3 regions of the Colwellia sp. MB02u-10 genome follow, and region 1 is predicted to be linked to each of the others. Evidence: predicted binding sites of a transcription regulator. Region 1 holds the regulator's gene; each other region holds the start of a gene.
The links. The regulator FNR, encoded in region 1, switches genes on or off when oxygen is low (the NO sensors DNR and NnrR bind a similar motif). The targets are predictions, from matches to a motif close to TTGATCTAGATCAA.
Positions count from the first base shown of each region.

Region 1 (10,648 bases):
GTCAGCGCTAGTTGAATTTTTATCGCAATGTCACTACTTACATAACAATCCTGAAATAGAAACGAGTTTATTAATCTATAATCAAGGTTTTAGAGACTTTAATCGCTTTTTAGACTTGGTTGATTATGCCAATGACATTATTGTTGATTATAGTTTTGAAGGCATATTCCAAGTGGCTACCTTTCACCCTGAATATTGCTTTGCTGAGGCTGATTATGACGATGCGGGCAATTTTACCAATCGTTCTCCCTATCCTACCTTACATTTAATTCGTGAACACAGCATGGCAAAAGTACTTAGTGTCTATAAAAATCCTGAGACCATCCCAGATAATAATATCGCTGTAGCCAAGAAGAAAGGCGCTTACTATTTTAAAACCTTGTTGATGAATATTAAAAACAATTATTAGCCTTTTATAACGTTAAGCTCTGTTATCAGTATGTCAGTTTAATCTATCATTACCTCCTGTAAATTGGTATTTATGCCGTGAAGTTAACTGGCTTACCCTATAACCTTGGTAAACTGACTAGGCTGAATGTTAATAACTTTTCTCTGCTTATTCACAGGCAGTGGTTAATTACGATATACTGGTGGCAATTAAGAAAAGCGTCAGTGATACGCTTACTCATTAGGTAATATTTTTGTGGAAAAACTTCCTGTTGAAAACGTTGGTGGTAGTGTCGAAGAGGCTGTAAAAGGTGAATATCACCTTGATGTAGCAACTATATTGAAAGAAGGCTGGCAAATAACCTTAAAATCGCGCATGGCGATTAATTTAGGGCTGTTTACTTGTTTGATGATTGGCATGTTGGTTTCATTGTTAGTGAGCAGTCAGTTGGGTGGTATTGAAGTGGCCATTCAAGATCAAAGATCAGCCACTCTACTTAATATTATCGTCACTTTAGTGGTTTATCCTTTTATCGTTGGTGTTGAAATGATGGGTATTTTCCATTCAGTTGGCTTAAAAACCCGAGCAAAATTGGTTTTTGGTTTTTTAAAGCGAGGCAGCTGGGTTGCTGTTAGTGCCTTATTAACCTCAACCTTGGTTACCATAGGTTTAACATTATTTTACTTGCCTGGTATATTTTTGGCGGTAGCCTTGTCACTCGCATTGCCTTTGGTGGTAGAAAAAAAAATGTCGCCTATAAAAGCCATTTCAATAAGCATTCAAGCTACCCGTTTTCAATGGTTTAAAATTTTCGCCATTTATCTGATACTGGCTTTAGCTGTACTGATATCAGCTTTACCTGTTGTAATGGCGGGTGAATCTGAACTTAGCTTTATCGCTATCGCATTTTTCTTATTTTGTTTAGCTTATATAGTGCCGTTGTTTTATAACGTAAAGGGAATTTTATACCGAGAAATATTTGGTTTACAGATGGAAATAGCCGCTGATCAAACCAAGACAATAAATGACACTTTTTCAGCCTGATTTACCGTATTTTTTCAATATATGAGATTAAAGATCATTGTATAAGGAGCTATTAGCTTGACGATATTTAATAAGCAAAACTTTTTAGGGTTTATTTTTTTAGTTTTGCTGAGTGTGGGGTTAATCGCACCATTTACCTTCTTACCTTTGCCTCAAAGTACACCGACTGAAGAGCCGGTGCCGGTAATACCGAAAACGGTTAAGAAGGTCATTAAAGTAGTTGAGCAACCGTTACACAAAGTCATTTTACCAGACTTCGCTAAAATTCGTGATGTAAAAGAGAAAAAACGTCGTTTTTTTGCTTTTATTAAACCCGCAGTACAGGCTGAAAATAAAAAAATACTGATTTTGCGTGCTGAAGTGGCACGCTTAATTGCACAGTTAACCTTAGAACAGCCCTTTAGTGCGGAAGAATACACTTTAGTAAGCAGTTTGAGCAAAAAATATAAAGTCAGTGAAAAGTTTTCTCTATTACGACAATTATATGAATTACAGCTTAAAATTGACATTATTCCACTAGCCCTTGTTTTAGTGCAAGCGGCCAATGAATCTGCTTGGGGAACCTCTCGCTTTGCTCGAATAGGTTTAAACTTTTTTGGCGTCTGGTGTTATAGGAAAGGTTGCGGCATGGTGCCAGGTAGTCGTAATACCGGTGCTAAGCATGAAGTCGCCGCTTATAGCTCTATTAGTTTAGGTATCGCACGTTATTTGCACAATATTAATACTAACGGTGCTTATACGGTATTTAGATCGATTAGAGGCCAATTACGCGATCAAAACCAGCCGCTAGCACCAGAAATTCTTGCAACAGGATTAATGCGTTATTCTGAGCGTGGCATAGATTATGTTTTGGAATTAACTGACATGATCCGCCATAATCAACATTACTTCGCGCTATATAATAAATAAGCGATAATAAATAAGCGCTATCCAAATGTGCTATTCCTAATTTATGTATAAAAATGGATTTATAAATAAAATCAAATGTTAGGCCAGTTAAAAATTTGCGCTTGAATTGCTTTGAAAAAGTAGTGTTTCCTCAGTTTTTTATCAGTAAAAATAATAACCTCTAAATTAACTATTCTCTTATTATAATGCTATCACAGGTAACTGTTTGGCATTATTTACTTTGGGGACATTATCGTCAAATATTTTAGCTAAAGGCCGTTAAAACTTCAGTCATAGTGCGCTTTTGCTTGAAGAAAAGGTCGATTTTGCATCAGATTTCTTTATAAACCCCTAATACCAATCTCACTAATTATTTGGTTATTTTTACTGGTTAAAATAACCAACTACTGCGTTATTTATTTAATAATTAGAACAACTAGTTATTAAATAAATGCCTTATATTTGGCCATTTTTCCTGCGTATAGAGTAGACCACCTAATTAATGAAATTGGTATAATAGATATCAAGGCATAAGCTAGTTTAAGTCATTAAACAAGAAAAGTTGAACTAGGCGTTTAATGACCCAATTCAACTTTATGTGAGTGATGTTAGCGGTTATTAATCAACATCAAGTGGTGAAATGTAACCATCGGGTTTTAATGCTAATACATCACAATTAAGCCTATCAATAACATGCTCTGCGGTATTACCAATTAGCGCTGCCGATAAACCGGTACGGCCAATAGTACCAAGAATGACTAATTCCGCATCTAATTCAGCGGCTATGCTTTGAATGATATCTTCCGGTAAACCCTCTTTAATATGGGTGTTTTCTGGCGCAATATTAAAGGCAGTTGCATGTGCTAACATCGCTTTTTGATGATGTTTTAACATCGAGCGATTATAATCACTGGCATTAAACTCTGGGATTTCTATGGCAATATTAACTGGCGTACCCGGGAATGAGTTAACTAGGTGTAAATTAGCTTTCATGACTTGGGTTAGCTGTTTAGCTTCTGCTGTGATTTTGTTATTAAGCGCTTTATGTTCTTCCTCTTCACTACCAATGTTTAACGCGGCAAGAATATTACCGTTATCAGGCCATAAATGCTCTTTCACGAGTAAAACAGGGCAAGGACATTTACGCAGAATATGCCAATCGGTAGGAGTAAATATGACAGATTTGAATTTGTCGTGTTGATGAGTACCTTTAATAACAATGTCATAGCCATTATCGAGTACTTGAGCAATAATTTGCTCAAAGGGACGGTTATGCCATATAACTCGACAATCGATAGAAATTCCGCTTAAATCAAGGTCAGCGAGTAAAGACTCTAGCCATTGAGTGCGATCATTAATAACTGATTGGCGCATGGCTTCACGCTCATCACTTGACAGCATGGTGGTCATTTCATAAGAAAAATCATAGATGGTCAAAAATGCGGTAATGCTAGCGCCTGTTTTACGCGCTAATTCTATCGCCCGGTTTACCGCTTTTTGTTCTTCTGTTGTTGGGTCAACAATCGCGAGTATTTTTTGATACTTTTCCATAGCTAATTCCTTTATCAATTGTCTACTAGTGTTATAACAATAGTCTACTTTGAAGCAATAATAGTTGTCTTAAATCAAATTATTATGCTGTCGACGATAAATAATATTTCACGCTAACCATAGCGTGAAATACCTTAATAAGGCAATGTAGAAAAGCAGGTGTTAGCGTTACATTAAAGTGCGGCACATTCGTTTAATTTGTCGAAACTTAGAATAGTAATGAGTTTACCATCAACGGCAATTAAACCATTTTTATGAAAACGGTTAAGCAAACGGCTGATGGTCTCAACCGTTAAACCAATATAGTTACCAATATCACTGCGAGTCATAGATAAACGAAACTCAGATGGAGATAAACCACGGGCATGGTAACGAATACTTAAGGTACTGATAAATGTTGCTAGTCGTTGCTCGGCATTTTTACGATTAAGTAATGTTAGCATCTCTTGATCTTCACGGATCTCAGTACTCATCATACGCAAAATTTGTTTTTTTAATTTTGGCATGCTGTTCGATAAATTATCGAGCGTATTATAAGGGATCTCACAAACCATTGAGGTTTCTAGCGCTTTAGCGAAACTTGGATGTTCAGCATTAGCAATAGCATCAAAGCCAAGTAAATCACCCGCTAAATGAAAGCCAGTAATCTGTTCTTCACCGTGTTTATTAATGGTGTAGGTTTTAAATGTACCCGAACGGATGGCGTAAAGCGCATGCATGGGTTGACCATCGTTAAATATTTGCTCGCCTTTATGGATCGGCAGCTTACGGTCGATAATATTGTCTAAAGATTCTAACTCTTTATCATTGAGGGAAAAGGGTAAACATAATTCACTAAGACTACAGTTTTGGCAGTGAATATGTTGATGAATAGTGCATGATTTATAATTCATAATATCCTTTAAAATTTTTCATGATGTACCCATGAATTTTTCCATGATTTTATATATATATAATGTCCATATCAGGTACGTTATATATATGAAATTAGTATAGTATAGATGCCGTATGAAATCACTAAGCTGGCTGCCATCTTTCTAAATAGTGTATGACTCAATAATGATTTAATACTTATAGTACCTAGTGATACTGAAAGTAAAGCAGGTAAGGTGCCTAGTCCAAAGAAAAACATGATTAAGGCACCATCAAGGGGATCGGCACTAGCCAATGCCCAAGTTAGTGTAGAATATACCAAGCCACAAGGTAACCAGCCCCAGAGTGCGCCTAAAGCGAAAGCACTTTTTACGTTTTTAATGGGAATAAATTTTTTAGTTTGTGGTGCTATGTAGCGCCAAATATTCTTGCCTAAATGTTCAACGCGGCTTAACCACATAAACCACTGGCCTAAATACAAACCTAATAAGATAAGAAAAACACCCGCAACAGTTTTTAACAGTGAAACAGGTACGCCGATATTTTTGGTCGCCATTGAACTGGTGAATGCGACGAGAGCGCCAATAAGACTATAAGAGGCGATACGACCAAAGTTATAGGCCAATATAATTGCGTATTTTTTATGCCGAGAGGTATCAGAAATCGCCGTCGTCAGCATGGTGCTGATGCCACCACACATGACTATACAATGGCCTGAGCCTAATAATCCGATGATAAATGCGGAGAAAAAATCAAGGCTCATAGACTATTTTTTTACCTGTGCGTCTGCTTGCTCTTGTGAGGTGTTTTTTTTGTCTATCTGTTTTTTTATTGGCGTAGCATTATTGCTTTGATGAATGCTTTTTTTATCATTATCATCTTCAAATAAAATGCTCATGCCTTGCTTTTCTAAATCATCAAATTGCTCAGTTTTTACCGCCCAAAAAAAGAGATAAATACCAATAGCGGTAAGTAAAATAGCAATAGGAATTAATACGTATATCACACTCATTTTTTTAATAACCTTAAAGAATTACTTACCACTAATATTGAACTGGCCGACATACCAATGACTGCCATATATGGCGCTATATAGCCCATAACCGCTAATGGCAATACAATGGCATTATAACTAAAAGCCCAAAGGTAATTTTGCTTTATAATTCGCGCAGTACTTAAGGATACCTGTCGCAGTGTTTGCACACCTTTGAGTTTATTGTTCAGTAATATCACATCCGCACCGCTTTTAGCAATATCAGTACCACTGCCCATGGCAATGGACAAATGCGCCGCGCCCAATACTGGAGTATCGTTTACGCCATCACCTATCATAGCTACAGCATGTGAGGCTTGCTGTAGTTTAATAGCATTGACTTTGTCTTGTGCAGTTAAATCTGCTTGTACGCTATTAAGTTGCAGCTTTGCTTGTAATTTATTACAGCCTTGTCGGTGATCACCCGATAACATAACAGTTTTAATGTTTTCATGATGTAAAAAATCAATTAATGCTTTAGCATCTTCACGCAGGCCATCATGTAAATAAAATTCAGCAACTAACTTATCATCTTGCATTAATACGCACTGCGCACTGTGCGCACTGTTGTCATTATGACTGAGTAGCCATGAGTTTTTACCAATTCTGTAATGCTGGTTATTAACCTCACCAGAAATACCGGCACCTGGCGCAACCACCACTTGAGTTGTTGTTTGGCTAAAATCACGAAACGGGCTAAAGGCTTTTGCTAGGGGGTGAGCAGAGTGTGCTTCTAAGGCCGCCGCAATAGCTAACACTTGTTGTTGCCCATCCGGAGCGTTTTTATCTGCAAATGCGCCATAAGTTTTGACTTCTGTAATGGTAAATTCACCCGTCGTTAAAGTGCCAGTTTTATCAAAAGCCATCACCTCAATTTCAGGCATAGTTTCTAGTACATGTGCTGATTTAATCATGATCCCTTCACGGTTAAGGCGAGTAGTTGCACAAGTTAATGCCGTAGGTGTTGCTAATGACAAAGCACAGGGACAAGTTACCACTAAAACAGATAAGGTGATCCAAAACGCTTCTGCTGGTTGATGTTGAGACCAATATATTGCGGTAACAATGGCAACAACTAGGATAAGAGCAACAAAATATTGGGCAATTTTATCTGACAATTGCGCCAATTTAGGTTTATGGCTTTGGGCACTCTCACTTAAGCGAATTAATTGGCTTAAAAATGATTCTTGGTTACTGTGGTTAACTTTTGCTGTTAAATTACCATCACCATTTATAGTACCGGCATAAAGATTATCTAGTGTTGTTTTATGCAATGGCAGTTGCTCACCAGAGAGCATGGCTTCATTGATTTGGCTAGTACCCGTTATTATTTCGCAATCTGCGGGTATGGTTTCACCGGGTTTTATTAAAATAATATCATCCGCTTTTAAATGTGCTGCTGAGATAAAACGTTCAATGCCCTTTTCAATTTTAGTGGCGGTCATCGGCATTAATTTTAATAAATTTGCCGAAATGTCAGCAGCGCGGCTGCGGGCCCTAAATTCTAGAAACTTACCAATCAGTAATAAGAAGGTAAACATGGACACTGACTCGAAATACACTTCACCTTGTTGAGTAAATGTTGCCCAAACGCTAGCAAGAAAAGCCAAGCTAATCGCAATAGAGACAGGTACATCCATTGAAAGTTGTCGCGCTTTCAAAGCAAAAAAAGCACTTTTATAAAACGGGAAGGCGCCATAGCTAACAATGGGTAGGGTTAAGAAAAGGCTAGCCCAGCGCAAATACTGTACATTGTACTCAGCCATATCGGCAAAAGCACCAAAGTATAAACCAAACGCGATCATCATTACTTGCATCATTAAAATGCCTGAAATACCTAAGCGTTTAATAAAGTTTTTTGCTTGTTTTTTATTGGCCTTTTCAGCTGTACTGGCTTTAAAGGGGAGGGCGTGATAGCCAATTTTATCAATTAAACTCAGTATCTCACTGAGTTTAATTTGGTTTTCTTGCCATTGGACTGTTGCTCTTTGTGTTGTGGCGTTAACATTAATTTTATTAATGCCATCGATTTTTCTGATTTGCATTTCTATTAACCAAGCACATGCTGAGCAACTTATACCTTCAATGGTTAATATAGTTTCTTTAAAGCCATCATGATAATAAGCAAACTCGTTTTGTAAGCTTTCATCATCAAGAATTTTATTGCGTTGCAGTTGTTCAGGTATTAATACTTCGCCTTTTTGCGCTGGCGCACTGCGAAAACGGTAATAGTCAGTTAAATTGTTGTCGACAATAGTTTGTGCTACCGCTTGGCAACCTATGCAGCACATAGGTTGGTTAATATTTTCAATACTCGTGGTTAAATTAATGCCATTGGGTACGGTCTCACCGCAATGAAAACAGTCTAGGTTCATTAAGCTTGGCTCATTAATTTGCTTGGGCTGTGTCCGGTGATATCGCAATAAAATCGGATTGAGGTAGGGTGATCACGGCTTGAATTTTCCAGTGATTTTCAAACGGAGTGATGGTTACCTGCCATTTACCGGACACATTTTTATCAGCTTCAAAAATGTGGGTAAAGTTACCGTTGCCGTCAGGTGTTAATACTAAAGAGAAATCTCTATCCGCTAGGGTTGGGTGATAGAAATTGACATTGAGTAAAGGAAATTCTTTTTCTATACCTGTTGGGCGAATAATGAGCTGATCGTCAACAAGTTTTAAACCAAAGTCCATCCCAAGCTTTTGCGCTTGTTTAATTTTACCCAATTCAAGGTTAATCGCTTTACCTTTTTTATAATAATCTCCAACGACCAAAGTGTCAGGATTAGTATTGGCAATAATGAACGTGGCAATGCCGGCAACTACCACGGTAAAAGGCAATATAAATACAAACCATGCCCAAGGTTCTCGGTACCAAGATGTTTTCATGAAAGTTTCTTCTTTGCTGAGAGAGTGAATATTATACGACTATTTGTAAGTGGTAACTATTAAAAAAGCGCTAATCTAGTGAACTTTAATATTTTTAAATAAAAAAAGCCTCAGTACATTACAGTTCCAAGGCTTTGTATTTAATGATTATTTTGATTTTTACTCTTGCGATAAGCTATAAATATAAGCACTAATGACATGAATTTTTTGTTCACCTAGGATTTTATCCCAAGCCGGCATTACACCAGCACGACCATTAGCAATTGACATTTCAACAGCACGCGGCGAACCACCATATAACCAAATATTATCTGTTAAGTTAGGTGCACCTAATGCAATACCCATTGCATCACTACCTTTGCCTTCGCTACCGTGACAAGCCGCACACATGGCAAATTTAACTTTACCTGCTTCTGCTGCTTTTGTGTCAACTTCACGACCACTTAAACTCAAGACATAGGCGGTAACTTCTTTAACACCTTTTTCGCCGCCTAATGCTGCACTCCAAGCTATCATGCCATTTGCCTTACGGCCATGGATGAGAGTAGCTTTGATCATTTCAGGTGAGCCACCGTATAACCAATCTTTATCAGCTAGATTAGGAAAGCCAGTAGCACCACCTGCATCAGAACCATGACACTGGGAACAGTTTTGTAAATACAAGCGTTGTCCAACTTTACGTGCAGACGTTGCTTCATCATCATTAGCGGTTGCTAAGTCAATAATTTTACGCTCTGCGTAGGCATCAAAAATAGGCCCATATTTTTCACCTGCAGCAGCAACTTCTCGGTCGTACTGTACTAACATGCCCGCTGCTTTCGCATTAGCAATGCTTGCTTTTGATTCTGATAAATTTAAAATGCCTTGGTTAGAGCTCTTCCAACCTAATAGGCCTTGAAAGTTACCTAAACCCGGATAAAGCAGTAAATAGCCAAAACCCCAGATAATGGTTAACAAGAAGAAAGTACTCCACCATTTCGGTAATGGGTTGTTCAATTCTTCAATACCGTCAAAGACATGGCCCGTAGGCTCACCTTCTTCAACGTCTGCAAAGTTCTTTAAGCAATAGTTCAATAGTAGATAACAACCCACTAATGTACCCAAGGTAAGAACGGTAATCCAAATACTCCAGAAGCTAGACATTGTTATTAGTCTCCTGTTTGTTATTTTTGTCAGAGTGCTTTAATTCAGTTTCAGTTTCAGTATCTTCTTCAAAAATTGAATTTGCCGCTTCATCAAACGCTGATTTGCGTTTTTTTGAATACGACCAAACCACAATGACAATAAATAATGCCAATATTAATAGGGCAACTAGCCCTCTAAGTGTGCCGTAGTCTATAGTTATCATTTCAGTGCATGACCTAGAGATTGTAAATATGCAATTAATGCCGTCATCTCTGTTTTACCTGCAACTGAATTTTTTGCATTAGCAAGTTCAGCTTCAGAGTAAAGCGGAATAGCATTACCTTGCTCGTCTTTATGGCTACGATTACGGGTCAAGAAATTAAATGTTGATAATTTCTTCTCCGTTAATTCGCCGTCAAGCGTATTTTCAGCTAACCATTTAAACGAAGGCATATTTGACTCAGGCACAACTGAACGAGGGTCAAGTAAATGCGCAAGATGCCAATCGTCGCTGTAACGACCACCAACACGAGCTAAATCAGGGCCTGTTCGTTTAGAACCCCATAAAAATGGATGTTCCCATACGCCTTCACCAGCAACAGAGTAGTGACCGTAACGCTCAGTTTCAGCACGAAAAGGGCGTATCATTTGGCTGTGACAAACATTGCAACCTTCGCGAATATAAATATCACGACCTTCCATCTCTAAAGCGGTATAAGGTCTTAGGTTATCAACTGGTGTTGTGGTGGCTTTTTGAAAGAACAACGGCGTAATTTCAACTAAACCACCGATACTGATTGCAAGAATAGTAAAAATAGCAAACAGACCAACATTTTTTTCAAATTTTTCATGTTTAT
Region 1 covers NZ_JACGVK010000072.1:39,302-49,949, reverse strand. The annotation lists gene H4J59_RS02105 (DUF1415 domain-containing protein) at 1-409, shown strand, start outside; gene H4J59_RS02100 (hypothetical protein) at 644-1,432, shown strand; gene H4J59_RS02095 (glucosaminidase domain-containing protein) at 1,490-2,341, shown strand; gene uspE (universal stress protein UspE) at 2,939-3,871, opposite strand; gene fnr (fumarate/nitrate reduction transcriptional regulator Fnr) at 4,045-4,764, opposite strand; gene H4J59_RS02080 (sulfite exporter TauE/SafE family protein) at 4,845-5,507, opposite strand; gene ccoS (cbb3-type cytochrome oxidase assembly protein CcoS) at 5,511-5,756, opposite strand; gene H4J59_RS02070 (heavy metal translocating P-type ATPase) at 5,753-8,152, opposite strand; gene H4J59_RS02065 (FixH family protein) at 8,166-8,666, opposite strand; gene ccoP (cytochrome-c oxidase, cbb3-type subunit III) at 8,826-9,809, opposite strand; gene H4J59_RS02055 (cbb3-type cytochrome c oxidase subunit 3) at 9,802-10,014, opposite strand; gene ccoO (cytochrome-c oxidase, cbb3-type subunit II) at 10,011-10,648, opposite strand, start outside.

Region 2 (10,648 bases), on a different contig from region 1:
TTAAACAAAATTTTAGGCACGATTCACAGCTACCCAACGTGGGCTGAAGGCAATAAATACGCAGCAGGTGAGTGGAAACGTAACCATGCACCAGAAACCGTTTTAAGCTGGTTAGAGAAATTCCACACCTGGAGAAGAGGTTAATACCCATGATTAACTTAAACAAAGCCCTTTTAAGGGCTAAATCTTTGCCGTTAGCTGTATTGTTACTGTTAAGCGCAGTTTTTAGCGCCGTTAGTACGGCGCAAGAGACCTTGCATCAACCATGGCAGGCTTTATTAACTCAGCACGTTTCGCCAATTAATGATGGTCATTCAAGCCAAGTAAATTATGCCGGCATGAAAACTGATCATGTAAAGCTAACGGCTTATTTAACTGCCCTTGGTAAGATTGATAAACAAACGTTTGAGCAATGGCCTGCCCCTAAGCAATTGTCATTTTTGATCAATGCTTACAATGCTTGGACAGTTGAACTGATTCTAACGGCTTACCCTGATATAAAGTCGATAAAAGATCTTGGTAGCTTTTTTAGTTCACCGTGGAGTAAGAAGTTTATTCCTCTGCTTGGTGAAACGCGTAGCTTAGACAATATTGAGCATGAATTAATTCGTGGCGATAATAAATATGGCGATCCGCGTATTCACTTTGCGGTAAATTGTGCCAGCATTGGCTGCCCTGCTTTGCGTGAAGAAGCTTATAGCGCTGACAAACTAGAGCAACAATTAAGTGAGCAAACGATACGTTTTTTAACCGATAAGAGCCGTAATCGTTTTACTGAAGATGCAATGGAGCTTTCCGCTATTTTCAAATGGTATGGCGATGACTTCACACAAGGCTTTCGTGGCAGTCATTCTCTATCTGCTTTCGTATTGCTCTACCGTGAAGCATTGAACTTAACACCAGCGCAACAAGCAGGTTTAAAGTCGGAAGACATGGCAACGAATTTCTTAAATTATGATTGGGCACTCAATGCCGCTAGGTAAATCGAAGTGTTTTTTGAATGGTGAAAGGGGTCGTTTCTCGACTCTTTTTGCCACTCATTTTCCGCATCAAACCGTCATGTCGTTATCGTATCAACAAGCCAATAACTTTATGACACCCGTATCAAAAACCTCAAGGGTTAAGGCAGTTATGCCCACTGTTTGGTTACCTAGGTTAAGGTTTTTAGCTGGGTTCACCCTGCTGTTTACCATGCTATTTACTACAAGCTCATTAAGTTATGCCAACACTGCCTTTGCAGCGCCCCCTGAAACAAGCTCAGTCGCTAAAGTGAACAGCGTATTAATATCAAACAACTCACCGATACAAACAAAGTGGAGTACGGGAGAAACATTAGGAAAAAACCCCTCAGTTTATTTTCATGCTTGGGGCGGTGACCCGCAAATTAATAGCTATATTCAATGGCTTGCTAAGCGAGTAAAGCAAGAATATAACATTGACTTACAGCATGTAAAACTAACCGACACCAGCGAAGCTGTTAGTCGTGTTTTAGCAGAAAAGTCAGCAAATAATCATCAGCAAGGACAAGTTGATTTAGTTTGGATCAATGGTGAAAATTTTGCATCAATGGCAAAGTATCAGCTCTTAGCGCAAGGTTGGGTTTCACAATTACCTAACTTTTGGCTAACGAACCCCAGAGAGAATGAGGCAATGACCCGTGATTTTGGCTTGCCAACGCAAGGCATGGAAGCACCTTGGGGACAAGCTTCGCTAACCTTTTATTACACACCTTTAACTAATATCAATAAGCCAATAAATACATATCAAGATAGTATTCGCCATGCACCAAAAAATATTAGCCAATTATTAACTTGGGCTGAGCAAAACCCTGGTCGCTTTACTTACCCAAAACCGCCTGATTTTTTATCATTAAGCTTTTTAAAGTATGCCTTAATCACACTTAATCAGCATCAGCCAGCGCAAGTAAAGTCAGGTCTATATCAAGCAGTAACAACGCAAAGCCAAGCAACATTGCTACCCGTTTTATGGTCATTTTTAGATAAACTGCATCCGTATTTGTGGCATCAAGGGCGATATTTTGTTGCCAGTGGCACAGCATTACAAAGACTTGTTGGTGACGGCGAGATAAACTTAGGCTTTACCTTCTCTGCTGCGCAAGTACCGGCAGCGGTTGAACGCTATAACTTACCCAAAAATACCCGTAGCTTCGTCATGCAAGATGGTAGTTTAAGTAATATTCATTTTATCGCTATTCCTTATAATGCCGCAAATAGTGATGCCGCAAAAGTAGTAGCCAATTTTATGCTCAGTGTTGAGGCGCAGGCTAAAAAACAACAAGCTAAAATATGGGGCGACAGCACGGTTCTCGATGTGTCGCAACTAAGTCAGCAAGAACAATTATTGTTTAGTATTGAGCAACAGCACCCAAGCGCCTTACCTGTTAGCAGTAAAATCACAGCATTAAGTGAGCCCCATCCCAGTTGGTCAATATTATTAACCCGTGAATGGTTAAAACGTTATGGAGCGCAATAACAAATGAGCCATAAGCTGACGAGTAATTCCTTAAACAACCGTCCTCTAAAAGATGAGACCAAGCTGCTCGACACACTTTTTAGTACCGTGGTAAAGTTCAGCCCTAAATTATTAATAGCGATATTAATTTTACCTGTGCTGGGTGGTTTATTAGGTGTGCTTTTACCGGCCTTTGGTTGGTTACCGGCTTTAGACAGAACTCAGTTTGGCTTACAAGGCTTTCAGCAACTAGTACAAACACCCGGCATAGCTCAAATGATCGGCTTGAGTTTTTTCAGCAGTATTGTCAGTGGTTTATTAGCTTTTATTATGACACTTTTACTGTTAGCCAATTATTTTGATAGCCCGTGGTTAGCCCGTATTCAACGTTTGTTAGGGCCTATTTTAGTGATACCCCATGCCGCGGCCGCAATAGCTATTGCCTTTTTGATCACACCTTCAGGCATGATTGCTCGCCTACTGTCACCTTGGTTAACCGGTTGGCAAAGTCCGACAGATTGGTTACTGCCCCATGACCCTTACGGTATTAGTATTATTATGGGTTTAACACTAAAAGAGCTGCCTTTTTTATTATTAATGACTTTGGGCGCTATTGCTCAACCCGAGCTTAATATCAAGTTACGGGCGCAATATCGTGTTGCGCTTAGCTTAGGCTATTATCCGATAACGGGGTTTTTCAAGGCCGTGCTACCTAACATTTATCCGTTAATGCGTTTACCCATGTTAGCCATACTCGCATACGCCAGTGCCAGTGTAGAAATGCCTTTAATATTGGGGCCAAATACACCACCGACATTAGCGGTTGCCATTATGAACTGGTTTCATGATGTCGATTTAAGCTTGCGAATAAAAGCGTCCGCTGGGGCAATATTACAATTATTCATTACGCTTTCGGTGCTATTCACTTGGTGGCTATTAGAAAAGCTAACTCAAACTATAAGCAGTAAAAGCTTAAGTAACGGTCAGCGCACATATGGTGATGTTTTCTGGTCTAAAATCATCAATATTTTTACCCTGTTGTTAATCGGCTTTATTGCCTTGGCGTTGATTGGCATGGTGTTTTGGTCATTTGCCGGCTTCTGGCAGTTTCCGTTAGCACTGCCTGAACAATGGGTAATAATGCATTGGCAATCGGCTTTGCTACAAGTACAAACACCGATAATAAACTCACTCTCCATTGGCTTGGTCGCGACTAGCATTGCCCTCATTTTAACTTTGCTGACCTTAGAGTTTGAAAAACAAAACGGGGCTCAGCTCTCACGCTTTAGTAGTGTCATTATTTATTTGCCGTTAATGATCCCCAGCATTGCTTTTTTATTTGGCTTAGTCTGGCTACAAGAAGCGGTTCATAGTAAAGCAACCTTTATCAATGTTGCCTTGGCACATTTACTGTTTGTTTTACCTTATGTATTTTTATCTTTAGCCACCAGTTATCGCCTGCTTGACTCGCGTTATGCACAAGTGGCGGCAAGCTTAGGTGCATCGCCGATTAAAATATTTTTACAGCTGAGTTTGCCACAATTATTAATGCCTATAATGATGGCCAGTGCATTAGGACTTGCCATTAGTTTTAGCCAATATTTACCAACATTATTAGTCGGTGGTGGACGGCTTAATACCGTGACCACCGAAGCGGTAAGCTTAGCCAACGGCGCGAGTCGCCGCACAAGTGCGGTTTATGCGCTAATACAGATGCTTTTACCCGCCATCGCTTTTTCGCTAATTTGGCTAATATCGATGCGAAAAAACAGACAAAAGGCTCAAGTAAAGCACAATAACAAAACAGTAAGTTATATCACTAAGGTTAACCGATGAGCAGTTCTTTTGAGAACAACAGTTTACAGATAAAAAACTTAACCATAATGCGCCAGCAAACACCTTTACTAGCACTTAACGAAACGATAAAAGGTGGTGACGTACTGACCATAATGGGACCTTCAGGCAGTGGAAAATCAACGTTATTAAATTGGCTAACCGGTATGTTGCCCAAAGAATTTCAAGCTGATGGTCAGCTTTATCTCAACGGTGAAAATATTACCAAAGTCGCCAGTTATCAGCGTAATATCGGATTATTGTTTCAAGACGCTTTGTTATTTTCGCATTTATCTGTTGCCGGTAATATTGCTTTTGCGATGCCTAAAGGCGATAACAAAACACGCGCAATAAAAATTAGTCAGGCACTGTCTGATGTGGGTTTAGCTGGTTTAGAAAATCGCCAACCTGAGAGTTTATCTGGCGGACAGCAAGCACGTGTGGCCTTGTTACGGGTATTATTGAGTCAACCTAAAGCCATATTATTGGATGAGCCATTTAGTAAATTAGATAGTCAGTTACGCCAAGAGACTCGACAGTTAGTCTTTGAACAAATTAGACAACACCAATTACCTGTTATTATGGTGACACATGATGAGTCAGACGCCATAGCGGCTAATGGCAAAGTGTTGCACTTGAAAACACCACAACAAGACATTTAAGAAACAGACTTATGCTAGATAAATATATTACGCCTTTGATAAAGCCTTTGTTACAGCCTGTGGTTAGTTTGTTAGATAAACGCCAAGTAACCGCAGATCAACTCACCCTAGTCGGTTTTATAATAGGTTTGTTAGCCGTGCCTTTTTTAGCCTTAAACTTATGGAATTTAGCTTTAGCCGCCATTGTACTAAACCGGCTATTTGATGGTTTAGATGGTGCACTAGCACGGCACCAAAACAACAGCACCAGCGCAGGTGGCTTTTTAGATATTTGCCTCGACTTTTTATTTTATGCCGCGATACCCTTAGGTTTTGCATTGGCTAACCCCGAGCAAAATGCTTTAGCCGCCGCAGTATTGTTAGCGGTATTTATGGGTACTGGATCGAGCTTTTTAGCTTTTGCTATTCCAGCCGAAAAACTCAACTTGGACAAACCACAATTTGCTTACAAAAGTTTTTATTATTTAAATGGCTTAACCGAAGGCACCGAGACCATTCTTATTTTTGTCACATTTTGTTTATGGCCACAATATTTTGCTGAACTTGCCTATGGCTTTGCTTCATTAGCGGCAATAACAATTGTTACACGGGTTTATGGCGGCTATCATACATTAAAAGAACACAGCTTAAAAAAGCCAACTAAGACGGCGAAAAATAATGATAAAGATAAGTTAACCGAGGGGCAATAAATGTCAGATACCAGTTTACGATTAAGTATTTTCTTTGCCATTTTTATCACTATGTTAGTGCTAGAAAGCTGCTTTCCTGCACGTAAAAGCAAACTGACTAAAGGTGATCGTTGGTTAGGTAACTTTTCTTTGTTAATTTTATCGTCAGTCGTTGCTAGGCTATTAGTACCTATTGGTGTTACCGGTATTGCTTTGTATAGTTCAGCACAAGGTATTGGCCTATTCAATGTCATTAACTTGCCAAATTGGCTGAGTATCGCTTTGAGTTTATTATTATTAGATTTAATGATTTATTGGCAACATCGACTTTTTCATCTTGTGCCTATACTGTGGCGTGTTCATAAAGTTCATCATGCCGACAGTCATACCGATGCCAGTACGGGCTTGCGCTTTCATCCCATTGAAATAGTGTTAAGTATATTACTTAAAGGCTTAGCGGTTATTGTACTTGGCGTACCTGCACTTGCGGTGATTATTTTTGAAGTAGCGCTCAATGGCTTTTCGCTATTCAATCATGCCAATATTCGATTACCCCCTTGGTTAGAGCGACCATTACGAACCATACTTATTACGCAAGAATTACACCGTATTCATCACAGCCAAGTAGTAGAAGAAACTAATAGCAATTATGGGTTTAGTGTTAGTTGGTGGGATAGAATATTTGCTAGTTATAAGTCACAGGCACAAAGAAGTGATGAGGATTTAGCGATAGGTCTTAAAAGTTTTCCCGCCAATAAAAAAAATGCCAGTTTATTTACCTTATTAAAAATGCCTTTTAATAAGGTAAATAAACCTAAATAAACTCAACAAGGTAATCGGCTCAACTAAATTTAGACAAGCTAGTTAAGCGACTTTTTTCAATTTCATTATTTCGCTTTCATCATCGTTTGGGCTTTTGTAACCAAAATGATGAAAGCGGCAACTGCTATAAAACATTACTATCTAATTCAATATCTAATGCAATATGTAACTCAATATGTATTGCTGTGCTTCAACGCGTGTTTGGTAATTTTTCCATTGCATTCATTCTTGTTTCAAGCGAACAAAAAAACTGATGTTGCTGGAAATTAACTACGGTTATCTAAACCGTCACGCTATACAATAAGCGCTTTATAATAAGTGCCTTAAATAAAAATAGGGCAACACAATGTTGCCCTATTAGTACGATTAAACGATCAGTTTAGATTTATAAACGTTCAAATATAACGGCAATACCTTGTCCGCCACCAATGCACATAGTAACAAGTGCATACTTGCCACCTACACGATGTAGCTCGTGAATAGCTTTAGTGGCAATGACTGCTCCTGAAGCACCAATAGGGTGACCTAAAGCAATTGCGCCACCATTGGGATTAGTTTTTAGTGGGTCTAAATCAAGTCCTTTAGCAACGGTTAACGCTTGTGCTGCAAAGGCTTCGTTGGATTCAATAACATCCATATCAGTAATAGACAAGCCGGCTTTAGCCAATGCCGCTTTAGAGGCTGGAATAGGACCTTCGCCCATAACATCGTTAGGAACACCCGCAACCGCATAAGAAACCATACGTGCAATTGGCGATAAATTATTATGGCTTGCATAGTTTTCACTCGCTAGCGTTAAGAAAGATGCAGCATCGTTTATACCGGAGGCGTTACCTGCGGTTACGCTACCGTCTTTTTTAAATGCTGGACGCATTCCGGCTAATAACTCTGCCGTTGTGCCTGCTTTTATATGTTCATCCGTTTCAAAGAAAGTGCTGCCGCGGCGACTCTTAAGCTCTATTGGCACAATCTGGCTTTTAAAATAACCCGCCTCTACGGCTTTAGCGGCACGAGTGTGTGACTCTGCAGCGTAAGCATCTTGTGCTTCACGGCTTAAATGCCATTTAGTCGCTAGGTTTTCAGCAGTAATACCCATGTGACCAACGCCAAATGGGTCAGTTAATGTCGACACCATCATATCAATCATGGCACTGTCGCCCATACGAGCACCGGCACGCATAGCCGGTGACAAATATCCCCCACGTGACATATTTTCAACACCACCGCCAATCGCTAGCTGATGATCACCTAACATAATACCTTGGGCCGAACTCACCACTGCTTGCAAGCCAGAACTGCATAAGCGATTAAGCGCCATTGCAGTAGAGTTTAAAGACATGCCCGCTTGAATAGAGGCTACTCGCGCAACATAGGGAAAGCGGGATTCAGTTGGTATAGTATTACCCACTATCACTGATTCATATTGCTCCGCGTCTACTCCTGATTTTTTGATACTTTCGGCTAATACTTGTCCTGCCAACTCAGCCGGCTCTATGTCTTTTAAACCACCCGCAAAAGTACCAACAGCAGAACGCACGGCACTTAACACTACAACACTATTTACATTCATAATAATTTTTCCTCGCTAATTTAACGGATTCATATGTATGTTGATTTCAGCACTCAATGTAAAACTCGAATAATTTTTTGCAAATAACAAAATATAAGTAAATAAAGAAAGTCTAAAGAGTTAGAAAAAAGTGCTATACATGCAAAATAAAAAGTAGATAATTGTTCATCTACTTTAATAATATAAAAGTTATAACATGATATTTTCTATATCTTTTCCACTTCAAAATGCAGTTTTAGCGTTAAGCTAGCAAGTCAGATCAAGTTACGATATAAAGATAACGGCTGCACCCTTGTCAACATACTGAAATCTGCATCTTAAAGTTAAGCAGGTATATAATTAGTACATGTGCTGACCACCATTAATGGATAAGGTCGAGCCAGTAACAAAACCTGCTTCATCGGCCACTAAAAATAATACAGAACGTGCGATATCTTCTGGTTGACCTAATCGCCCTACCGGTATTGTTCTAACAATTTTGTCTAAAACATCAGCAGGAACTGCTCGCACCATATCCGTTTCAACATAACCTGGGGCAATCGCATTGACGGTAATGCCTTTTGCAGCGCCTTCTTGTGCCAATGCTTTGGTAAAACCATGGATACCAGATTTAGCGGCTGCATAGTTCACTTGACCATATTGACCTGCCTGGCCATTAACCGATCCTATATTAACAATGCGCCCGAATGAGCGCGCTCTCATACCCTCAATAACAGCGCGAGAAGTATTAAAACAAGAAGATAAATTGGTTTGAATAACTTTATTCCATTGCTCAAAATCCATTCGGTGCATGGTACCATCCCTAGTAATACCGGCATTATTTACAAGAATATCGATTGACCCGATTTCAGATTCTATATCATGAATACTTTTACTTACACTTTCAAAATCGCTGACGTCAAATTTAAACGACTTAATACCTGTTCGCTCGGTGAACTCTTGAGCTGCTTGATCATTGCCAGCATAATTCGCGATAACAGTGTAACCATGCTCTTTTAGCATTATGCTAATAGACTCGCCTATCCCACGTGTTCCACCTGTTACTAATGCAATGCGTCCCATATTTGTACTCCTTGTTGTATTTTATAATGATTCTATAGAGATTTATAATCCGTTTATTAACACTACTTCCACTTTCAACGTGAGCAATATACCAACACCTATCGTACAACTAGCATACTAACGTTTGAAAAAAATCGATGTTAATTTTTTAATGCTATATATTTTACCGCTTTCACTTTCTATTATGTTACTAGCTTGTTAAATAACTCTAGTCAGTGTTTGTGTTTAAAACAAATTTTTAGTGGTTCTTTATTGTTCTAAAACAACTTTCTACTGGTTATTAATTACGCTAAAAAAATGGGTGTTATTTACTATAATGTCTACACATTAACGTTTTGTGAATGTTGCTGTATAAAAACACCATTAGTTTAATTATCACTCAAAAATGAAATAGTTTTGTTAACATTATGAGCGTATCATTATATTCTGTTGTTATTTGACGCAATAAATAAAGGGAAGTAAAACATGACTCAAAAGAAAACAGCTTTGGTAACGGGTTCTGTCAGTGGTATTGGCTTAGGAATAGCAAAAAATTTAGCTAAGCAAGGTTATAAAGTCCTTATTAGCGATATTAATTTAGTTGTGGCACAAGAAGTTGCTCAAGCTATTAACCAGTCAGGAGGAGATGCCTTAGCGTTTAAGCTTGATGTGACGGTTCAAACTGATATTGATAATGTTATTGCTCATGCAAATGAATTTAATAACCGTATCGATGTTTTAGTCAATAATGCAGGTATTCAATATGTTGCTAAATTAGAAGATTTCCCAGCTGATAAATGGCAATTAATTACTAATGTATTATTAGTCGGACCCGCAATGATGACCAAAGCAATATTACCTTTGATGAGAGCTAATAATTTTGGTCGCATTATTAATATTGGCTCTTTACATGGTTTAGTAGCATCGCCATACAAAAGTGCCTATGTTGCTGCCAAGCACGGCATTATTGGTTTTTCTAAAGTGATTGCGTTAGAAACTGGCGAGCAAGATATTACGATTAATACCATTTGCCCTGCCTATGTAAAAACGCCACTCGTTGAGAAACAAATTGCTGATACAGCAAAAGAACATGGCATTAGTGAAGAAGAAGTTGTTAACAATATTATGTTGGCCCCCATGCCAAAAAAAGCTTTTATTGATATAGAAGAAATATGTGCTTCAGTGACTTATTTAGCCAGTGATCTAGCTAAAAATATGACTGGACAAACTATGGTATTAGATGGTGGTTGGGTAGCAAGATAGTCGGGTTACCTATATCCATTACTCATATCCGTTACCATAAAAAATACAGATTTTTGGTATTAATTAACCTGATTTGAGTCAAGCATAGTAATTTTAAGCCCATCGAAGCTGTATTTGCACCCTATCATTTTATGCTTGGGCTGACTTGTAACAGAATAACTCTTTTTACATTACAGCACCTTGAATTAGACTAGCTCAAGCGCTCAAAAATACAACTTAATGGCTACGGACGTACAAGTGATGAGAAAGTAGGTTTGATCAAACCTACTTTTGAGTTAATCAGTAAACTATTTTTATGATAACAGTTAGTTATATTT
Region 2 covers NZ_JACGVK010000104.1:136,819-147,466, forward strand. The annotation lists gene H4J59_RS04720 (FAD-dependent oxidoreductase) at 1-144, shown strand, start outside; gene H4J59_RS04725 (DUF547 domain-containing protein) at 150-983, shown strand; gene H4J59_RS04730 (ABC transporter substrate-binding protein) at 1,132-2,493, shown strand; gene H4J59_RS04735 (ABC transporter permease) at 2,497-4,308, shown strand; gene H4J59_RS04740 (ATP-binding cassette domain-containing protein) at 4,305-4,967, shown strand; gene H4J59_RS04745 (CDP-alcohol phosphatidyltransferase family protein) at 4,979-5,656, shown strand; gene H4J59_RS04750 (sterol desaturase family protein) at 5,657-6,457, shown strand; gene bktB (beta-ketothiolase BktB) at 6,843-8,027, opposite strand; gene phbB (acetoacetyl-CoA reductase) at 8,367-9,089, opposite strand; gene H4J59_RS04765 (3-hydroxybutyrate dehydrogenase) at 9,555-10,331, shown strand; gene H4J59_RS04770 (polyhydroxyalkanoate depolymerase) at 10,637-10,648, opposite strand, start outside.
Region 2: a site for FNR is predicted at 9,342-9,355, ahead of phbB (acetoacetyl-CoA reductase). Genes of this name have one in related genera too.

Region 3 (10,648 bases), on a different contig from region 1:
ATATCAGCCATACTGTCATATTCTGCGCCAAACTCACTTTGAGTATTAGTCATTCGTGCAACTCGACCATCTAAACCATCGAAAATCATCGCAATAAAGATAGCAATCGCAGCACTAATAAAATGCCCATTCATTGATGATACGACGGCATAAAACCCAGAAAAAAGTCCTGCAGTGGTTAATAAATTGGGTAAAAGATAAATACCACGAGTTTGTAGCGAATTGTCATTATGTTTGTCTGGCATAAGTAAAACCGAAATAGGTTAATATGAATAGAGGCCTCTAATCTAGCATAAGTTTAATTATTAACGTTAGCTGTAGTACCCATGAATGATTAATAAAACTAGCCAACATTTGTAAACTGGTCTTGGTGTTGTTATAAAGATTATAGTGATTACAGAATAGTCGCTAGTGACTATTGTTTTAGCTTATTATGCTAATAATAGGGTAATTAAGTATTAACTTATGGATAGGTATCATTATGCACATTAAAACCTTGTCATTCTGTTTAGTCACATTAGTGTCTTTTGATGTCTTTGCAGCTGAAAAAATGACAGTTTATCGTTGGTTCGACGAACACAATGTCGTTCATTTTAGCCAACATCAGCCAGACCGTGATGACTATATCGAAATTAGTATGTCGAATAATAAAAAATATTCAGTCATTATTGATGAAGCAAGTAGTGATGAGTCTTTAGAATTACAAAATAATACTTTGGGTGATAGTAGTGAGGAAAGTAATGTTAACAATGAGCTTAATGATGAGAGGTGTTTAACTGCTCGCGAAAATATAACAACATTAGCCAACTTTGATAACGTTCAATTTAAAGGTGGGCAAGGTAGTGTAGAGATATTAACTACATTAGAAAAACAGCAACAGTTAACGATGAATAGAAAACAGGCTGAGGTTTACTGTACTGATTAAATCAGTACACATTGTCAGCCTGCATCTAAGGTATATTAGTTTACGATAACGCTATTAAGCTTTAACGATGAAATGCAAATTATTATCAACCAGCTCAACAAATATATGATCACCAGCGGAAAACTCGTTAGCCAATAATTTATGTGCTAAAGGGTTTTCAATTTCTTGTTGAATAGAGCGTTTTAAAGGTCTAGCACCGAAAATCGGATCAAAGCCTACCGCCGCAACAAAAGATAATGCTTCTTCTGATAATGTCATGGTTATATCACGTTCTTCTAATCGCTTAGTTAGCGACGATATTTGAATACTCGCGATACTTTTAATTTGCTCAGCAAGTAAAGGATGAAACACTACGGTTTCATCGACCCGATTAATAAACTCTGGCTTGAAGTGATTGCCAAGTTCTGCTATCACCCGAGCTTTCATTTGCGGATATTGGCTGTCATCAACATATTCCTGAATAATCTCTGAGCCAATGTTTGAGGTCATAATAATAACAGTATTTTTAAAGTCGACCGTACGCCCTTGCCCGTCGGTTAAGCGTCCGTCATCTAATACTTGGAGTAAAATATTAAAAACGTCAGGATGCGCTTTTTCAATTTCATCAAGTAAAATAACAGAATAGGGTTTACGTCTCACCGCTTCAGTTAAATAACCACCTTCCTCATAACCGACATAACCTGGAGGCGCCCCCACTAAACGCGCAACAGAGTGTTTCTCCATAAACTCTGACATATCAACTCGCACCAATGAATCTTCACTATCAAAAAGAAAGTGGGCTAAAGCTTTAGTTAATTCTGTTTTACCTACACCGGTAGGCCCAAGAAATAGGAATGATCCTATGGGTTGATCTGGGTCTGCCAAACCTGCCCTTGAACGACGAATAGCATTTGATACTGAAACTACTGCTTCTGATTGCCCAATAACACGTTTGTGCAGGTTATCCTCCATTTGCAATAATTTATCACATTCACCTTCGAGCATTTTTGCTACCGGAATACCGGTAGCTCGGCTTAACACGTCAGCTATTTCTACGTCAGTCACTTTGTTTCGTAGCAAGGTCATTTCTTGCATTTCTGCTTGGCTAGCAAGATCGAGCTGTTTTTCAATATCAGGGATGCGACTATATTGTAACTCGGCCATGGTATTAAGATCGCCAACGCGACGAGCCGCTTCAAGTTCAATACGAGCGTGCTCTAAATCAGTTTTAATCGCTTGTGTGCCATGTAGTGCGGCTTTTTCGGTTTTCCATACTTCATCTAATTCGTCATAACTGACTTGGCAAGTGGCGATTTCATCAGAAATTAGGTCCAAGCGTTTTTTAGAGGCCGGATCAGAATCTTTTGATAAAGCCCGTTGTTCCAATTTCAACTGGATTAAACGCCTTTCTAATCGGTCTAAATTCTCTGGCTTAGAATCCATTTGCATACGAATACTAGAAGCCGCTTCATCAATAAGATCGATAGCTTTATCGGGTAATTGACGGTCGCTAACATAGCGATGAGATAAGGTTGCTGCGGCAACAATAGCGGGATCTGTTATTTCAACATTATGATGGAGTTCGTAGCGCTCTTTAAGACCACGTAATATAGCAATGGTATCTTCAACACTGGGTTCATCTACTATAATTTTCTGAAAACGTCGTTCCAGTGCGGCATCTTTTTCAATATATTGGCGATATTCATCTAATGTAGTAGCGCCAACACAATGCAGATCACCGCGTGCTAACGCTGGCTTTAACATATTACCGGCGTCCATAGCACCGTCACCTTTACCAGCGCCAACCATAGTGTGTAGTTCATCAATAAATAAGATGACTTGCCCTTCTAACTGGCTTAATTCACTGAGTACCGCTTTAAGACGTTCTTCAAATTCTCCACGATATTTAGCGCCGGCAACGAGTGCGCCCATATCAAGTGACAATACGCGTTTATTTCGAATACCTTCTGGTACTTCATGATCGACAATGCGTTGAGCTAGGCCTTCAACAATCGCAGTTTTACCAACGCCTGGCTGACCAATTAATACCGGGTTATTTTTAGTGCGGCGCTGTAATACCTGAATGGTACGCCTGATTTCATCATCGCGACCAATAACTGGATCTAACTTTCCTTGCTCTGCTAGTTCGGTTAAATCAATGGTGTATTTATCCAATGCTTGACGCACTTCTTCGGCGTTAGCATCATCAACATTTTTACCACCACGAATATGAACTATCGCGTCTTGTATACGTTGTTCACTCGCCCCTAAACCTTTAAGGATTTGACCTAACGTACCTTTATCTTGTAACGCAGCTAGCATAAATATTTCTGAGGAGATAAATTTGTCGCCATGCTTTTGGGCAAATTTATCACAAAGATTTAAAATATTACCCATTGCAGACGATAACTGCACTTCACCGCCTGTGCCAGACACATGTGCTAATTCTTCGAGAGCCCCTTCAACTTGCGCTCTTAACGTTCGCACATTGATACCGGCACTTTTTAATAAGGGAATAATACTGCTGGTGCTTTGATTTAATAGCGCAAGCATTAAATGTATTGGCTCAATAAATTGATGATCTTTACCTAATGCGATGGATTGTGCATCAGATATTGCTACTTGAAAAGTCTGGGTAAATTTTTCTAAACGCATTCATGTTCTCCTAATACCATGTTACTTGGCTTACAGTTTAGTTACCTATGATATAAGGACACTAAGGAGGGTTTTCAAGAAAATTATCGTTAAACCTTTAACCTAAGTCAAAAGAACACTTTTAAATAATAATATTATTATAAGGGATAATTTTTACTAGAGTGTATCTATACATATAACGCTAGCCATACGCCCAGTTTTTCCGTCTCTGCGATAAGAATAGTACTTACCGCTATGCTTATAAGTACAGTCTGCAACTTTAGTGATGTTGGCAACCCCTAATGCCAAGAGTTGTAACTCGGCGATTAACTGCAAATTGGCCAGAAACTTTACCTCTGCTCTGCCATCATTTAAAAGTGCCACAGCTTCAAAAGCAGGTTCGAATTTTACTGACATTTGACAGAACGCCTGCTTCACCTCTTGCCCAACTTCAAAAGCTTGAGGACCAATACAAGCGCCCATCCATACAAAAATCTCATCGGCAGCACTATGCATTTTTCTAATGGTTCGTTCGATTATATTTGCTGCTAGTGGTCGCCAACCTGCATGAATGGCAGCAATTTCGCTACCATCTTTGTTTGATAACAAAATAGGTAAACAATCGGCGGTCATTATGGCTAAAGCGATGTGCTGACTATGTGTTATTGCCGCATCAGCGACAATAGGCGTATTTTGATGTTTTTCAACAACAACGACATTATTACCGTGAACCTGCTCTAACCATTGAATTTTTGTCATGGCTGGCAGGTAATCAAGTAACGAGCTTCTATTACCGGCCACAGTACGAGGACAATCACCCACATGATCGCCTAGATTAAAAGCATCAAACTCTGCTTGAAATTTTTCTGTGTTAGTACTATTTGATAATAAATGCGCTGAATGTTTAGATAATTGATCTTTGCTGGGGATTAAGCGAGTAGTAGCAAAGGCCAACACACGTTCTGTTGGCCATTTAATGCATTGTAAGTTACTAGATGAGTTAGTAATCACTATCGATAAGATGAATTTTGGTATCTTTACGCAACATATCAGCTAACGCTACCATATCTTCAGGTACATCAGCATGCCATGTCATTTGCACACCTGTTATTGGATGATATAAAGATAACATTGCCGCGTGTAAGGCTTGGCGCTTAAATTGTTGTAACATTTCGCGTAACTCTTCAGAGGCATTTTTTGGAGGACGCGGACGGCCGCCATAAACGGGATCACCCGCCAGTGCATGAGTAATATGAGCCATATGAACACGAATCTGATGGGTTCGACCCGTTTCTAAACGTAAACGTAAACGGGTATGTAACCTAAACTTTTCCATCACACGATAATGCGTTACCGAAGGGCGACCTGAAAAAGTAACCGCCATATGAGTACGTTTTGTCGCGTGACGACCAATAGGCTGATCAACCAAACCACCTGCGGTCATAATACCACTGGCAATAGCCTCATATTCACGGGTAATTTCACGCGCTTGTAGTGATTCAACTAGGTTAGTTTGAGCAGCAATCGTTTTTGCCACCACCATTAATCCCGTAGTATCTTTATCTAAACGATGAACAATACCAGCACGAGGCACAACATCTAACTGCGGGCAGTGATGTAGTAAGGCATTTAAAACCGTGCCATCGGGGTTACCTGCGCCAGGATGTACTACAAAGCCGGCAGGCTTGTTGATGACCAAAATATCATCGTCTTCGTAGACTATGTTTAAAGGTAGATCTTGTGCTTGAAAGCGTACTTCGCTCTCAACTTTCGTATCAATGGCTACTTCTTCACCACCAAACATTTTTTCTCGTGGTCTATCGACAACTAGGCCGTCAACCGTAATATGACCGGCTAAAATCCATTCTTTTAACCGTGAACGTGAATAATCAGGGAACATTACCGCCAAAGTCTGGTCGAAACGTTTACCTAAGCATGATTCGGGAACCGTATCCCGGTGTTGAATTATCTCAGCCATCAAACTCTCTATTAATTAGCACTGTGCAAGGCAGGATTGCTAGGTTAGAATGCTATTGTTTATTTTACCTCTTTGCTAAAGCAATTACATTAAGTAATTATAATTATAGTGAGGAAGATATTTATTTTAACTAAAACAAAGTAGTGATATTGAAGTCTATGGAAAAAGTGACAATAAAAATAATGTGCCTTGCGCTAGTGTTAGCATTAACAGGCTGTTCAGGAACAAGTGAAAGAGATATTCAGAAGGTGCCAGATAAGTCAGCTCAAGCATTATTCTCTGATGCTAGATCATCGCTTGATAATGGCTTATATCAAAAGGCGATCCAAATTTTATCTGCGATAGATTCTCGATATCCTTATGGGCCAATCTCTCATCAAGTACAATTAGATTTAATTTATGCTTATTACAAAAGCGGTGATGCAGCACAGGGATTAGCACTTACCGATAGATTTTTACGATTAAACCCTGCGCATTCAAACTTAGACTATGTCTATTATATGCGTGCCTTAATCAATGTTGCTACCCAAGAAAATTTATTCCAAAGTTTAGCAGGAATAGACCGTTCAGACCGTGATCCTACGGCGGCGCACGCTGCATTCAATGATTTAAAAATAGTATTAGAGAAGTATCCTAACAGTAAATATGCTGCAGACTCTCGCCAACGTATGATTGCCATTAAATCACGCCTAGCAAAATATGAGTTATCGGTTGCGCGCTATTACTTAAAACGTGAAGCCTATGTTTCTTCTGCTAACCGAGGAAAATATATTGTTGAATATTTTTCTCCTAGCCCAGAAACGGAAGAAGCATTAGAAATTATGATTGCCTGTTATGGGAAATTAGGCTTGAATGATTTACAAATTAATGCCAAACAAGTTTTAGCGGCAAATTATCCTAACAACCCACGAGTTGCTAAGTAACACTTTGGTTTTTATGAATATCGTCGTTCTTTCACATCGATATGAGCACGACATACCGTTCATCGAGCGTATAGGAATATACTAATCCCTCGAAAGACAGGGTATTTGAGAGAAAAACCTGAACATAAAATACCAGCTTAGTGCTGGTATTTTTTTAACAGGTTACGCTAGATAGCTTCTTCGTCTTCTTCTCCCGTACGAATTCGTATCACCCTTTCAACATCTGTTATAAAAATTTTACCGTCACCAATTTTTCCTGTTTGTGCTGTTTCTAAAATGGTGTTTACACAGCGTTCAACATTTTCTTTCTTCACGACTATTTCCAATTTTACTTTTGGCAAAAAATCCACCATATATTCTGCGCCACGATAAAGCTCTGTATGCCCTTTTTGACGTCCAAAGCCTTTAACTTCTGATACTGTCATTCCCGTCACACCAATTTCGCCTAGCGCTTCACGTACATCATCCATTTTAAATGGTTTAATTATTGCTTCTATCTTTTTCATTTTACAGCCTATAGGTTGATTTACGCGTCAGCATTTTACTGATAATTATTATTATCTACATCGCAACTGAATATCAAGTAATTGTACACAGAATTAACTTATACCTATAGTGCAAAAATTCTAATTGAAGATAGACTTTGTTACACTAGATGTACCTGCTGCAATAAGTCAGCTTAAAAGTAACATGCCACATACTCTAGAAGGAAATATCATGAGCGCCCAGGCAATAATCAATGAAATGAAAGTATTACCTGAAATTGATGCTGCGTTTGAAATTGAACGTCGAGTTAATTTTATCAAAAAGAAATTAATACAATCGGGGCTTAAATCTCTTGTTTTAGGTATAAGTGGTGGCGTTGATTCCTCTACTTGCGGGCGTTTAGCTCAACTCGCTGTTGACGCTTTGAATAACGAAAACGCTGAAAATCAACCGGCATATAAGTTTATTGCTATTAGACTTCCCTTTGATATACAAGCAGATGAAGATGACGCTCAACTTGCACTTGAGTTTATAAAGCCTAGTCATAGTCTAACCACTAATATCTTTGCAGGCACAGAGGGTATACATACTGAAACCATACGTGCATTACAAGCAGCTGATCTTTTAACCGCCAATGCTGCACAAGTAGATTTTTCCAAAGGTAATGTCAAAGCCCGCACTCGCATGGTCATGCAATATCATATTGCTGGCATATTAGGCGCTTTGGTACTAGGCACAGATCACTCAGCAGAAAATATTACCGGTTTTTTTACAAAATGGGGTGACGGGGCTTGCGATTTAGCACCTTTATTTGGCTTATCTAAACGACAAGTTAGGCAACTTGCCAGCAGTTTAGGTGCTCCGGCTCAGTTAATCGAGAAAGTCCCAACTGCTGATTTAGAAGAATTAACACCTAGTAAAAAAGATGAAGATGCATTAGGCATGAGTTACGACCAATTAGATGATTTTTTAGAAGGTAAGAACACAGATAAATTAATCGAAAAAAAAATAATTTCTATCTATATGAAAACGCAACATAAGCGCTCAGAAATTCCAACAATATATGAAGGTTAATTAATTTAGTTTGGTAAATTACAATATTTTTGACTATACCTAGCACTGAAAAGTTTATTCAACTAAGGAATGGTTGTAGTGTCAAAGTATAATGGATTTACGATTATCGAAACTATGGTTGGGCTAGCTATAATGCTCAGTTTGTTTTCCATTGGTGTTCCTAGCCTAAATAATTTCATTGTTTACACCCGCGTAGACAATGAAATATCTACCCTGCATCGTCTCATTTTAATAACTCGAAATAGCGCCTTAAGTAATAACACTAGCGTGACTTTATGCCCGTTAAATAGCCAAGGAAAATGTAAAAACTTATGGCACCAAGAGCTGAGTGTATTTACTGACATTAACAATAATAAAGTATATGAACCAGCACTGGATGAACAACTTATCGCTCAAAAAGGCGCAATAAAAGCTGGAGATAAACTACAATATGGCAAAACACGTATCGGCTTAACCTATGCTCCAACAGGGCATTTATTAGGCTGGGGACAGAACGCTACTTTTAGTTATTGCCCTGAATACCATAATGATAAAAACCGAGGTATTGTTGTAAGAAATTCAGGTAGAGCCTATGTTAGCGCAGCCAATAAAACTAACGGCAAGAATGTCAGGCGCACAGGGGTTAAAATAAAATGTTTTTAATTCACTTTTTTTTGTAAGCTTTTTTTAATGTTTATTATTATATTATGATGGGTTTAGTATGCATTATTTTAACACCCGCTCAGTTGTATTTAATCCTTGTGTATGCCTTATCAAGTTAACAACAAACAGAATTTACGACATAGCGATTAGCTAAAATAACAGAACAGTAAAGCACTCGCTTTAACAAGTGGGTGAAGAAAAAGTGAATATCCCTGATATCAAGGCTGTCATTAGCACCGATGATTTAAACAAACTTTCCTAGCTGAGCTTAAGCAACAATGTTATAAGTAAAACATTAATCTTCACTAAAGTGGTCCTTGTGTCTAAGTTATCTATTAAAAAATCTCAAAATAAAAAATTAATCAAAGGCTTTACTATTGTTGAGTTACTTATTGGCATTGCTATTATTGGAATATTAACAGCCATTGCTGGACCCAGTTTAGGTCAGTTTATAGTAAAATTAAGAGTTGATAATGAAATAAGTGAAATGCATCGCTTGGTATTAACAGCAAGAAACAGTGCTATCAATAGTGGTAAAAATGTCACCCTTTGCCCGTTAAACGGTACCACTTGCAGCGACAACTGGCAAAATGAATTAAGTGTCTTTATCAATAATGAAAGTACCTTAGTCAACAATAAGACTTATGACAGCGTAAATGAAGAGTTGGTTAAAGTTAAAGGAAAAATTGCTAGCGGTGACACGTTAACATTCAGTCAAGGTCTTATTATTTTTGCGCCAACGGGCCGGTTAGTTGCTGGGGGTAATAGCAACTTCAGTTATTGCCCTAAAGGTAATAGTAATTTATCGCGTGGCGTAGAAATATCTCTGTCAGGTCGGGTATACACAACTGCGGATACAGACAATGACGGTAAAGATGAAAATAGAAATGGTACCGAAGTTTCTTGTAGTTAATATATGCCCAACAATTATTGGGCACAGTTATAAAATAAAATCACTTTCACTTTCACTTTTCACTGAGCAAGATTATTTAGGCGAACAGACTATTAACGAGGTTGCGCGTCAAATAGCTGATTCGCTTTGACAGAGTTAAACTTAGCCTTTAACAACACACACTCAAATGCCTGATACACTTGCTGCCTCTCTTTAGAAAAAGGCGTTGGGACTTTGCGATTAGCTAGGGTATCAACAAGTTTATTGACCTGACTTTCTTTCACGCTAGCAAAGTAAATCAACTGCTTACCACCAACCAATTCGATATGGCATTTAACGTCAACCTTGTACTTTTTTACCACTATATTAGCTGCAGCCACATTGAAACTTGCATTAGTCAATAGTAGTAAAGTAACCACAAATATTATATTTTTCATTTTATTGCTCCCAACAGACATCGGCCGGTAATTTTTGTCCGGTGTTGCTAACAGATAACACCTGACAGTTGCTGTCATTTGATTTTTGCGGTTCAAGTGCTGTTGCCGTTAACACAAAACTTCCGTTTGCAAGTGTTGCATCAATACTATAGTAAGCATTTTCAGTAACAAAGGGGTCATCATCTAGTCCTAACGCTTTCATATCAGCTGTATACGCTCTTGTATCAACATAAAATTGCTCTTGCATATTTGCTATTCTTAATAATTCTCGCTGAGCTTCTGTGCGGTTTGAGCGCGCAACAAAGTCAGTATATGACGGAATCGCTATAGCCGCTAGAATCGAAACGATAGCAACTGCGATTAACAACTCGATTAATGTAAAGCCCTTTCTGTGTTTTGCATTATTCACTATTATTCCTCCCTAATATAAAGATAAGTTCGCATGGTTTGTAATGAAAAGCCAACCGGAATTATTTTTCGCCCGACAATAATATTCCCGACCGTATCATCAACCGTTTCAGAGTCACCATCATCATCTGGTAATACAATTAATGTTGGTGCCCCCAAGAACTGTTCGCTGATCAAGGCTATTCTATCATCACGATTGTCTGAGTCTTCGCTTTGCCAATTGTAAATTTGCGTACCTAGAGCCAAATCAACGGCATACAACCAACCACT
Region 3 covers NZ_JACGVK010000131.1:941-11,588, forward strand. The annotation lists gene pssA (CDP-diacylglycerol--serine O-phosphatidyltransferase) at 1-245, opposite strand, end outside; gene H4J59_RS13170 (DUF4124 domain-containing protein) at 482-925, shown strand; gene clpB (ATP-dependent chaperone ClpB) at 980-3,559, opposite strand; gene pgeF (peptidoglycan editing factor PgeF) at 3,716-4,495, opposite strand; gene rluD (23S rRNA pseudouridine(1911/1915/1917) synthase RluD) at 4,539-5,516, opposite strand; gene H4J59_RS13190 (outer membrane protein assembly factor BamD) at 5,675-6,439, shown strand; gene glnB (nitrogen regulatory protein P-II) at 6,607-6,945, opposite strand; gene nadE (ammonia-dependent NAD(+) synthetase) at 7,157-7,999, shown strand; gene H4J59_RS13205 (GspH/FimT family pseudopilin) at 8,078-8,641, shown strand; gene H4J59_RS13210 (GspH/FimT family protein) at 8,961-9,554, shown strand; gene H4J59_RS13215 (TapY2 family type IVa secretion system protein) at 9,647-9,970, opposite strand; gene H4J59_RS13220 (type IV pilin protein) at 9,972-10,379, opposite strand; gene H4J59_RS13225 (pilus assembly protein) at 10,382-10,648, opposite strand, start outside.
Region 3: a site for FNR is predicted at 3,657-3,670, ahead of clpB (ATP-dependent chaperone ClpB). Genes of this name have one in related genera too.